Regions from separate parts of the Gordonia sp. IITR100 genome, predicted to be linked through region 1. Evidence: riboswitches for the same ligand, from Rfam matches in the RefSeq annotation. Region 1 holds a riboswitch; the other holds the start of a gene.
What was found. Region 1 has a riboswitch for cyclic di-AMP ahead of B1818_RS17970 (transglycosylase family protein). Riboswitches for the same ligand answer to the same signal wherever they lie in the genome.

Region 2: it holds a riboswitch for cyclic di-AMP, as region 1 does, so the genes downstream of both, B1818_RS11445 (C40 family peptidase) here and B1818_RS17970 (transglycosylase family protein) in region 1, are expected to answer to the same signal.

What each region holds. Positions count from the first base shown of each region.
Region 1 covers NZ_MVKV01000014.1:116,779-122,382, reverse strand. The annotation lists gene B1818_RS17990 (hypothetical protein) at 1-111, shown strand, start outside; gene B1818_RS17985 (flavin reductase family protein) at 117-662, shown strand; gene moaA (GTP 3',8-cyclase MoaA) at 676-1,764, shown strand; gene B1818_RS17975 (hypothetical protein) at 1,776-2,024, shown strand; cyclic di-AMP (ydaO/yuaA leader) riboswitch at 2,250-2,466, shown strand; gene B1818_RS17970 (transglycosylase family protein) at 2,473-3,093, shown strand; gene B1818_RS17965 (molybdenum cofactor biosynthesis protein MoaE) at 3,263-3,709, opposite strand; gene B1818_RS17960 (molybdenum cofactor biosynthesis protein B) at 3,706-4,197, opposite strand; gene moaC (cyclic pyranopterin monophosphate synthase MoaC) at 4,190-4,741, opposite strand; gene B1818_RS17950 (hypothetical protein) at 4,747-5,019, opposite strand; gene B1818_RS17945 (protein kinase) at 5,120-5,604, shown strand, end outside.
Region 2 covers NZ_MVKV01000006.1:93,674-99,277, reverse strand. The annotation lists gene B1818_RS11460 (glycosyltransferase family 4 protein) at 1-210, opposite strand, end outside; gene B1818_RS11455 (hypothetical protein) at 210-1,607, opposite strand; gene B1818_RS11450 (NlpC/P60 family protein) at 1,616-2,653, opposite strand; gene B1818_RS11445 (C40 family peptidase) at 2,884-3,570, opposite strand; cyclic di-AMP (ydaO/yuaA leader) riboswitch at 3,587-3,819, opposite strand; gene B1818_RS11440 (hypothetical protein) at 3,927-4,157, opposite strand; gene B1818_RS11435 (DEDD exonuclease domain-containing protein) at 4,436-5,604, shown strand, end outside.

The sequences.
Region 1 (5,604 bases):
ACCGGCGGCGACACCGCGCCGACCGCCGTCTATCTGCTGACCATGTGCGCACCGCTGGGCTTCGTCCTGGGCCTGGTGTACGCACTCCGTGCCGGACGCCGAGCCAGGTGAGGACCGTGACCACAACCATCGACACCACCCCCGATCTCTCCCCCGTCTCCGACGGGCGGGCGCTGCGTGACGCGTACAGCTGTTTCCCGTCGGGCGTCGTGGCGGTGTGTTGCGAACAGCGTGACGGGGATTCGACCACATTGATCGGAATGGCCGCGAGCTCGTTCACCACCGTGTCGCTCGACCCGCCGCTCGTCTCGGTCTGCGTCCAGAACACCTCGACGACCTGGCCGCGGATCCGTACCGCACCGGCCATCGGGGTCAGCGTGTTCGCCGGCGACCAGATCGAACTCTGCAAGCAGCTCGCCGGGTCGTCGGAGCACCGGTTCGACGGCATCACGCCGCTGAGCACCGATCGCGGGGCGGTCTTCGTGCCCGACGCGGCCGCCCACCTGTCGTGCACGATCCACAACGAGATCCAGGCCGGCGACCACACCGTCGTGTTGCTGGAGATCGGGACCTTGCGCGCCGATCCCGACATCGAGCCCCTGGTCTTCCACGCCAGCACCTTCCGCGCCCTGGAGGCGCGCACGGACCCGACCCGGAAGTGAGTCGCCCAGCACCATGAGCACGGTCGGCCTCGGACTGCCGCTGCCCCGCTCCCCGCGGGAAGCAGCGACCTCCGACGCGCCCACCGACGGGCCGTTGCTCGACACCTTCGGTCGGGTCGCGAAGGATCTCCGGGTCTCGGTCACCGACCGCTGCAATCTGCGGTGCTCGTACTGCATGCCGGCCGAGGGCCTCGACTGGATGCCCACCGACCAGGTGCTGTCCACCGACGAACTGATCCGGGTGCTCACCGTCGCAGTGCGCCACCTGGGAATCGAGCGCATCCGATTCACCGGCGGCGAACCACTGCTGCGCCGCGACCTCGAGGACGTCATCGCCGCCGTCGCGGGCCTCCCGCAGTCGCCCGAGATCGCGATGACGACGAACGGACTCGGACTGACCCGGCGGGTCGGCGGTCTGGTCGACGCCGGCCTCGGCCGTATCAACATCTCGCTGGACACCATCGACCCGGCCCGCTTCGCCGAGATCACGCGCCGGGACCGTCTGTCCGATGTGCTCGACGGCCTGGCGGCGGCCCGCCGCGCCGGGCTCGACCCGGTCAAGGTCAACGCCGTGGTACCCGACCGCAGCGACCTGCCCGGAGTCCCCGACCTGCTCGCCTACTGTCTCGAGCACGGTTACGAGCTGCGCATCATCGAACAGATGCCACTCGACGCCGACCATGCGTGGCAGCGAGCACAGATGGTGACCGCACAGGAGATCCTCGCGACCCTGCGGAAGCGGTTCACCCTGCTGCCCGACCCTGCGCCACGTGGGAGCGCGCCCGCCGCCACGTGGCTCGTCGACGGCCACCGCGGCGCGCACGGCCCGGCACGCGTCGGGGTGATCGCGTCGGTCACCCGGCCGTTCTGCGGGGACTGCGACCGCACCCGGCTCACCGCGGACGGATCACTGCGCAACTGCCTGTTCGCGACGTCGGAAACCGACGTGCGGCACGCGTTGCGCACCCTCCCCGACGACGAGATCGACGCCGCCCTCGCGCGCCTGTGGCGCGCGAACATGTGGGCGAAAGCGGCGGGCCACGAAGTGAACGCGGCGGGCTTCACCCAACCGGATCGGCCGATGTCGGCGATCGGCGGCTAGGCTCGCGTCCGATGCAGCTCACAGTTCGTTTCTTCGCGGCCGCGCGCGCCGCGGCCGGTGCCGAGGAGAAGGTGATCGACGTCGACCCGTCGACCCCGCTCGGCGCCCTCGAGGGCATCCTCGCCGCCGGAAACCCCTCCCTCGCCACGGTTCTCGAACGCTGCTCGTATCTGCGCGACGAGATCGCGTTCTCCGATCGGACGCGTGCGCTCGGCACGTGCACGACACTCGACGTCCTCCCCCCGTTTGCCGGTGGCTGACGCCACACCCGGCCTGTGACCTTAGTCACATCACGGTGCGGTAACAGGATGGGCACGGGACGGCCACTAACCCGTTGAACTGGGATGACGGCCGAAGTGGGTCGGAAGACCCGGATCCGGGCCGAAAATCGCTTGCGTCCAAGCAGGTGATTCAGTCCAACGAACGACGTACTGTTCGAAGCGTCCTCCTCGGAGGTCACGACACAGCAACCAAGACATAACGTCCCACCGGCCGCGCCGAGCCTCGTTCCGCCGGTGGGAACGACAAGCAATCTAGGAACGAGGACGGGGGACCCAACCTCATCCCCTGAGACCGGGCACCACACCAGGTGTCCTCGGGGTTAAGTCCCGGAAGTCGCGGCGACCACCACGACGACCCGGGACCGAGCACCTCTCGCTCGAACCCGACAGCTGACTTCGTAGGCGCGTGGAGAGAGGAAACACAGACATGTCCGGACGTCATCGCAAGCAGACGACCAGCACGGCCGCCAAGACCATCACCAAGGTCGCCCTCACCGGCGCGGTCCTCGGCGGCGGAGCAGCCCTCCTGGGCACCGGTACCGCCAATGCGGCCACCGACGCCGAGTGGAACCAGGTCGCGCAGTGCGAATCCGGTGGCAACTGGGCCATCGCGACCGGCAACGGCTACCACGGCGGCCTGCAGTTCTCCCCGAGCACCTGGACCGGCCACGGCGGCGGCGAGTTCGCCCCAACCGCCGATCAGGCCTCGCGCGAGGAGCAGATCGTCGTCGCCGAGCGTGTGCTCGGTTCGCAGGGCAAGGGTGCCTGGCCCACCTGTGGCACCGGCCTGTCGGGCTCGACCCCGCGCAGCGCGCCGACCGACACCCCGCGTGAGATCGCCCCGGTGCTCCCCGGCGGCAACGGCAGCGTCGACCTGGCGAAGACCACCGAGGACGTCGCCAACCAGGTCACCGACGCCCTCACCGAGGCCGGCGTCAGCCCCGAGATCAAGAACCTCTGGCAGGCGGCCAAGGACAGCGGCGTCACGCTGAACCAGGACCAGATCAAGCTGTTCAACGACAACAAGCACCTGCTGCCCAACCCCTGATCGCCGCTCGACGCCTGATCTGGGACCCAGACGAAGGGCCCCGCACGATGGACCATCCGTGCGGGGCCCTTTTCCATTGGTTTCGACAAGCTCAACCAGCGGGGGTCAGCTCAACCAGCGGGGGGTCAGCTCAACCAGCGGGGGTCAGCTCAACCAGCGGGGGGCGGGGTCAGGCCGAGTTGACCCATTCGTCGGTGCCGTCGTCGAAGAACTGGTGTTTCCAGACTGGCAGGCGGGCCTTGACCTCGTCGACGAGGCGCGAGCAGGTCTCGAACGCCGCCCGACGATGGTCGGCCGCCACCGCGACCACGAACGCGATGTCGCCGATGACGAGGTCGCCGACCCGGTGGGACACCGCGACCGCGCGCACCCCGTGGACCGCGGAGACCTCCGCGACGACCTCGGCCAGGACCTTCGTCGCCGTGGGATGCCCCGAGTAATGCAGCGCGGTCACGGTGCGGCCGCCGTCGTGGTCGCGGACCGCGCCCACGAACCCGACCACCGCACCGGCTTTACCTTCGGCGGCGTCGATGACCATCGCCTCGTGGTCGGCCAGCGTGATCGGCTCGTCGACGACCGCGGTGTGCACCACGTGCGAGCCGGCCTCTCGGGTCATCGGTGGTCGCCTCCGCGGATCTGATCGAGCGCGTGGTGGACGACGCCGGCGAGGACGCCGAGCCCGTCGCGGACCCCGCCGGTCGAACCGGGCAGGTTCACGACGAGGGTCGTCCCGGCGATTCCGGCGAGTCCGCGTGAGAGGACCGCGGTGGGCACCGTCGGCAGCCCGGCCGACCGGATGGCGTCGGCCAGACCCGGGATCTCGACGTCGAGGAGCGGGCGGGTCTGCTCCGGAGTCCGGTCCGTGGGCGTCAAACCCGTTCCGCCCGTGGTGATGACGAGGTCGACCTCGGCGTAGATCGCGGCGCGGAGGGCCTCGCCGACCGGCGGGCCGTCGGCGACGACGTCGCACTCGTCGACGGTGAAGCCCTGCTCGACCAGCCAGGCCTCGATGATCGGTCCGGACCGGTCTTCGTAGACACCGCTGCTGGCGCGGTTCGACGCGACGACGACGCGCGCCACGCGAGGAGTTCTCTGGTCAGTCATGAGCCGGGTCAGACGGTTCGCGGTACCAGTCGCCGGATTTGCCGCCGGTCTTGGCGAGCAGGCGGATGCCGTCCATCTGCGCCCGTCGGTCGACGGCCTTGACCATGTCGTGGAGTGTCAGCCCGGCGACTGCGACCGCTGTCAACGCCTCCATCTCCACACCCGTCTGGCCGGAGGTCGCCACGGTCGCGGTGACCTCGATCGTGTCGGCGCCGATCGCGAAGTCGACCTCCACCGACGACAACGCCAGCTGATGGCACAGCGGGATCAGCTCGTCGGTGCGTTTGGCCGCCATGATCCCGGCGATGCGCGCCGTGGCCAGCACATCTCCTTTGGGCAGCCGCGACTCGCTGAGGAGACCGATCACCTCGGCGGTGGTGTGGAACGTGCCGGCGGCGACGGCGCGACGCTTCGTCGTCGGCTTGGCGCCGACGTCGACCATGCGGGCCGTTCCGGACTCGTCCAGATGACTCAACCGGGAGCCGCCGGCCGGCCCGGTGTCCCGGGCGTCCGACCCACCTTCGTCAGTCCCGGTGGGCGGCATCGACGTCAGCGGTTGACGATGGTCTTCGACTGCACGAACGGCAGGTCGTCGACCGGAAGCGGGAACTCGGTGTCGCCGAACGGCGACAACGCACCCGAGATGTGGGTCGCGAGTTCGGAGACCGCGTGCTCGGCGGCATCGCCGTTCTCGTCCTGCGGCCAGCCGTTGTCGACGTAGTGCTTCTTGCCCTTGGCAGATTCGACGACCTTGCCGGTGCCGGCCCCCGCTTCGCCGGAGGAGGGTGTTTCAGCGCCAGATTTGTTTGCCACGTCGTGCATTGTGCCATGCCGTTCGAATGAACAAGACCCGTGTCCGGGGCGGAAGTCCCGTGCCGGGGCTATGGTCGTCGCAACACAGGTCACGCCCCAGGAGGCGCCCATGGTCGCCCAACCGGTCCAGGTCGCCGGCTACCGGGTGATCACGCGGCTGGGGAGCGGCGGAATGGGCACCGTCTACCTGGTCGAGAATCCGCAACTTCGTCGGCGCGAGGCCCTCAAGGTGATCTCGATCGCCGAGACCGTCGACGAGGAGTTCGCGCGCCGGTTCAGTCGCGAGGCACAGACCGCGGCCGCCCTCGACCATCCGTCGATCGTCACGATCTACCACTACGGCGTCGCCGACGGCGACCCCTGGTTCACGATGGCCTACCTCGACGGCCGTGACCTCCGACGCGCCTCGCTCCGCCCGGACGAGGTGGTGGCCGTCGCCTCCCGGGTCGCCGACGCCCTCGACTACGCACACGAGCACGGCGTGATCCACCGCGACATCAAACCGGGCAACATCATGGTCACTCGCCGCGCGATTAACGACGCCCTCGACCGCGTCGTCGTGCTCGACTTCGGGATCGCGAAGCTCACCACCGC
Region 2 (5,604 bases), on a different contig from region 1:
GAACGGGGTGGGGAGCATGAGCGTCGTCGGGTGCCGGTACACCCGATACGGGGCGGCCGCGTCGAACTTCTCGTGCGAGTCACCACGCCAGCGCGGCGCGTAGACGACCACGTCCTCCGGCGGCAGCAGGTCCACCAGATTCTGCAGGTAGGACTGGATCCCGCCCGGACGGGGCGGAAAGTCGTTGGTGAGCAACAACGTTCGAGACATCAACGGGCCTGCACTTCGAGCCACCGCTGCCATCCCGCGACCAGTTCGGCACGCGTCAGCCCGACACTCGAGGCGATCGCCGCGTCCTGCGCCGCGGGCAGGGCGGACGCCGCGACCCCCATGTACATCTTCTTCAGCCGCGCCTCGTCGAATCGATCGGCGACGTAGGCGGCCAGCGACCACGCACTCTGATAAGCCACCTGTGAAGTCTGACCGTCCATCGCGAAGTCGGTGTCGGCGGGTGGCCCGGTCGGAACCCGACCGGCACGCACGGACGCGATCAGGTCGGGTGCGGCATCCGCGATCCTCGTGTGAGTCCCTCTGCGCCCGACGTATTCGGCCACGCCCTCGGTGATCCAGAGCGGCGCGTCGAGCGCGGTGTGAACGCGGGCCGCGACATGGGTCAACTCGTGCCGGAGAACCACCGCGAGCGTCGGTGCGGCGAGTTCCCGGGCCGCCGGGGTCAGGATGATGCGCTGTCCGGTCGCGGTGCGCTGGACCAGGTCGAGGCTGCTGAACACGGTCGCGGCCGCCGCGGTCCCGGTCGCCGCTCGACCCTCGGGTACGAGGGCGGCGAACTCGTCGTCGGTCGCCGTGGCGACCACGACGGCGCGGCGATCCCAGTCGTCGCCCCAGAAGTCACTGACGGCATCCACCGCCCCGGGCAGCTCCCGCTGCAGCGTCGCCACCGTCGAAGACGTTCGGGGATACGAGGCGACCACCGACGTGCCGCCTGCGGTCGCGGTGTCGGCCACCTGGAGTCCGGGCAGCTCCCAGATCTGAGTGGGTGCGGGGTCTCCTCCCAGGGCCGTGGCGTCTCCGACGAGGCGCCAGGCCTCGCCGTAGCGGGCGACCACGAACTGGGTGCCGACGACCACCTCGGCCTCGTCGACTCCCGGGACCCCCTCACCGCCGAGCGCATAGCGCAACTCCACCGGAGCGACCCACGAGTCCGAACTCCCCCCGGCATCGAGGAGCTCCTGCAACTCACCGGGTACGAGCACCTCCGCCTCTTCGGTGGGCGCAAGCTGATAACCGAACCGTGCGAACCGCAGGGTGCCGCTGCGACCGTTCCGCGGCGTGAACCGGCTGGGCGCGAAACCCGCGGCGGCCGTGACGAATCTGTCCTTGAACGCCGGAGTGGCAGCGGTGTCGACGAGGGTGCCGATCGCCCGCACATCCCCGGAACGCACCGCTTCGGTGAGCGCGTCGAGCAACCGCGTCACGCCCGCCGCACGATCACGCGCGTAGACGTTGACCGCGGGGCTCGACGACACGGGCGCTGCGGACGAGCCGGGCCCGTCGGGCACGTCGACCGTGCCGCACGCGGTGGCAACTGCGATGACCAGAACGACCACGGCCGAGACGAGGCCGGCGCGCCCGCGCGGTGAGGTCACCGGTGGGACTAGAACCGGCGGGCAGAGTTGTACGGTCCGGCCTCGTCGAGCGGCTCGACCTTGACCGGAACGCCGAAGGTCGAGGCGTGGATGACATAGCCGTCACCGACGTACATACCGACGTGATGGGCATCGGGATAGTAGATGACCAGGTCACCGGGCTTGAGATCGTTCTTCTCGACCGGCTGACCACCGGCCATCTGCGCCTGACTCGATCGCGGGATGGTCTTGCCGGCCTGCCGGAACGCCCACACCATGAGTCCCGAGCAGTCGAACGAATTCGGTCCGGTGGCGCCCCACACGTAGGGGTCACCGATCCGGGTGAGCGCGGCGTGGGTGGCGATCAGCCCGGCGGCGGTGCCCTTGGGCACCAGTCGCGGATCGAAGTCGAAGGTCGGACCGCGCAGAGCCGCCAACTGCTTGCCGGTCATCGACTTGTAGATCGACCGGATCTGGATCGCCTGGAGCTGCAGGTCGGCTTGCTTCGTCTGAAGGTCACCACGGACCCGTTCGGCGCGGGAGACCGCCTCGGAGGCGGCCACCGCCGTGCGCTCGGCATCCTTCTTCGCGATGGCGGTCCTGGCCCGTACCTTCTTGATCGCGGTCAGGTCCACCGACGCCTGACGCGAGATCATGTCGAGACCCGACATCTGGTCCAGGAGCGCCTGCGGGGAGTCGCTGACCATCACGGCGTACAGCCCGCTGACCCGCGCGCCCTGATAGCTGGCGCGGACGATCGCGTCGACTCGGTTCTGGTGCACGGCGAGCTGGGCGCGGCTGGTGTCCAGCGTCTGCTGCGCCTCGGCCGCGGCTTTCTTGGCCGCCGCCACGATGCCGCGCTGCTTGTCGTACTCGATCTTGGCGTTGTGCATCGCCTCGGTGGTCTTCTCCGCGTCGATGCCCAGTTGCTTGTAGCGGTCGAGCAGCTGATCGGCCGAGCGCGCGGGCACCGCACGGGCGTCCCCGACGCCGCCGGCGACGGTCGGTGCCAGAACGGCGAACGCCGACAGGACACAGAGCGCCACCATCAGCGGACCCGAACGCATCCTCGGCCGCGTCGCGCGACCACGCCCCTCCCCGATCAGCACGGTCTACTCACTCCCTCGTGTGTGCTCGTCGATCCCTGAGCATCCCGGGCCCCTGCACCCGTACCCCGCGTCCCGTCGACCACCCTAGGCGGCCGACCGGCCCCCGGGACTGGTTCGGGCGGATCGCAATCCACGCGATCCGCCCGTCCAGAGACCTTCGTGCTCAGTCTGTTCGTGTTCAGTTGTCGTCAGTACCGACGGATGCCCGTCAGGGTCCACTCCTTGACGGCGTCGCGCTTCACCGGCGTGCCGTAGTTGGACGAGTGGACGAACTGACCGTTGCCGACGTAGATGCCGGCGTGGCCGCCACCGTTGAAGATCATGACGTCGCCGGGCTTGGCCTCGGAGTACGACACCGCGCGTCCGCCGCCGAGCTGGCCGTAGCTGTCGCGCGGGATGTTCTTGCCGGCCTGCTTGTAGGACCAGTAGACGAGGCCCGAGCAGTCGAATGCGTTGGGGCCGGCGGAGCCGTAGGAGTACGGCGCACCGATCTTGCTCTCGGCGGCCTTCACGGCCTTCTGACCGGCGGTCAGCTGCGGCTGGCCCAGGGGCGCGCCACCACCCTGCGGGCGGAACTGCTGCGGGATCTGCTCCGGCGCGATACCCGGCACGGTGAACTGCCCCAGGTTGGGGATCTCGACCGTGGCGGCGGGCGACTTCTTCACCGGCGTGGCCTCAGGCGCGGGCTTGGTCTCCGGGGCCTTCGCGCCGGGCAGGGCCGGGATCTCGAAAGTGCCCAGCGGGGTGTGGACCGGGGCGGCGAGAGCAGGGCCGGCGGCTGCGGCGAGCGAACCGAGTGTGATCGATCCAGCGATCACCGCCTTCTTGGCGACCGTGCTGCCACGATTGGGCTGTTCCAAACGATGTTTGGCCACGAAGCGAGTTCTCCTTCAGATCTTCCTCTACCGCCGACCGAGTTAGCTGTCGGGTTCGGGCCGGAAGAGTGGCCCTACACGTTTTTCGCGCATGAGGTATCCACTGGACACTCATGCGTGGCAACGCGATTCACCCCGATTCGGATCGGTTTCGACCGAGTCGCATCAGTGGTGATGCGCTCCGACGAGCCCGTCCGAAGGTTGTGGTTCCCCGGTTCGCCCGCGAGGGCGATTGAGCGGTGACTACTGCGGACCACTTCTGTTGAAGCGGGACGCTCCGCAAAGGTCTCAGAAAGGTTACGAAATCGGATGCGCTCTGTCCACCAGGCGACGGACAGCCAAACCTCGGCCGCTTCTCAGCCTGCCCTGAGGACGGTCACAGAGGCGCGTCGATCCGGCACCTGAACTGCGGTTTTGGCGGATCTTGCAGATCGTGCAGCGGCGCTGGTCACCATTGCAGCAGCCTGCAGAACATCGATGGCGAGGTCCAGTTCGGCATCCGCGTCCGAGGTGGCCGCCGTTACCGAACCTCCACCTTCGTGCGGCATATCGTCCCAGCTCGGACCACCAAACAGCACTGTCATCATGCACCCGTCGCAAGCGACGGGACGAGCCGGGCAGCGCGCACAATCGACGTACATAATGTGATCTCCATCTCATCTGGCGAGGGCGGGCCGCGTCGGCCCCGTTACGGGTCGTTGTGACCGTGAGAAGACCGCATTTCTCACGTCCAGGTGGAGACTAGGGGCGCCCACCGACAAGTCCGTCGAACAGCGATCGACACAGCAGTCACACGGGTCACACGACACGATGTCGGAGCGTCGCGGTCGCGATGTCGGTGGATCGAACTAGTGTTCGCCGGGTGATGCAGACCAGCGTGGACGGCTCGCCCGCGGGGCAGCTCACCTTCGCCGACCTGGAGGCCGCCGACCAGGGGGCCACGGGTGAGACGTCGAACGAGTTCAGCGACCGGTCGCTCTTCGAGACGACCCTCGTCGTCGTCGACCTCGAGACCACCGGGTCCGACCCGGTCCGCGACCGGATCACCGAGATCGGCGCGGTCAAGATCCGCGGCGGCGAGGTGGTCGGCGAGTTCGCCACGCTGGTCGACCCCGGCCGGCCGATCCCCCCGCAGATCGTGACCCTCACCGGCATCACCACCGCGATGCTGACCGACGCCCCCCGGATCGAATCGGTGCTGCCGTCGTTCTTCGAGTTCGCCCGCGGCTCGATCCTGGTGGCCCACAACGCTCGTTTCGACATGGGTTTCCTTCGGCAGAACGCGATCCGGCTCCACCTGCCGTGGACGTTCAGCCTCAGCCTGTGCACGGTGACCATGGCCCGGCGCATCCTCAGCCGTGACGAGGCGCCGACGGTCAAGCTGAGCGCGCTCGCCGACCTGTTCGACGTCTCCGTGCGGCCCACCCACCGGGCGCTCGACGATGCGCGCGCCACGGTGGAGGTCTTCCACCGGCTCCTCGAGCGCGTCGGCAATCAGGGCATCGCGACCGTCGGCGACCTGACGTCGTATCTCCCGAAGACCGACCCGCGCCTGCGCGCCAAACGCGCACTCGCCGACCATGTCCCGGCCCGTCCCGGGGTGTACCTGTTCCGCGGCCCGTCGAACGAGGTCCTCTACGTGGGCACCGCGGTGGACCTCCGCCGCCGGGTCCGGTCGTACTTCAGTGGCAACGACCCGCGCCGCCGCATCGCGGAGATGGTGCTCCTCGCCCAACGGGTCGACGTCGTGGAGTGTTCCCACGCCCTGGAGGCCGCCGTCCGCGAACTCCGGCTCCTCGGCGCGCACGCACCGGCGTACAACCGACGATCGACCCAGCCGCACAAGGGTTGGTGGGTGACCCTGACCGAGGAACGCTTCCCCCGGCTCAAGGTCAGCCGAACACCCACCGACGAGTCGATCGGCCCGGTGGGCAACCGCAACAACGCGGCGACCGTCGCCGACGTGATCTCGGCGGCCGCCGGTCTGCGCACGTGCACGACACGGCTCGGCGCGACGGGCTACCACTGGTGTCC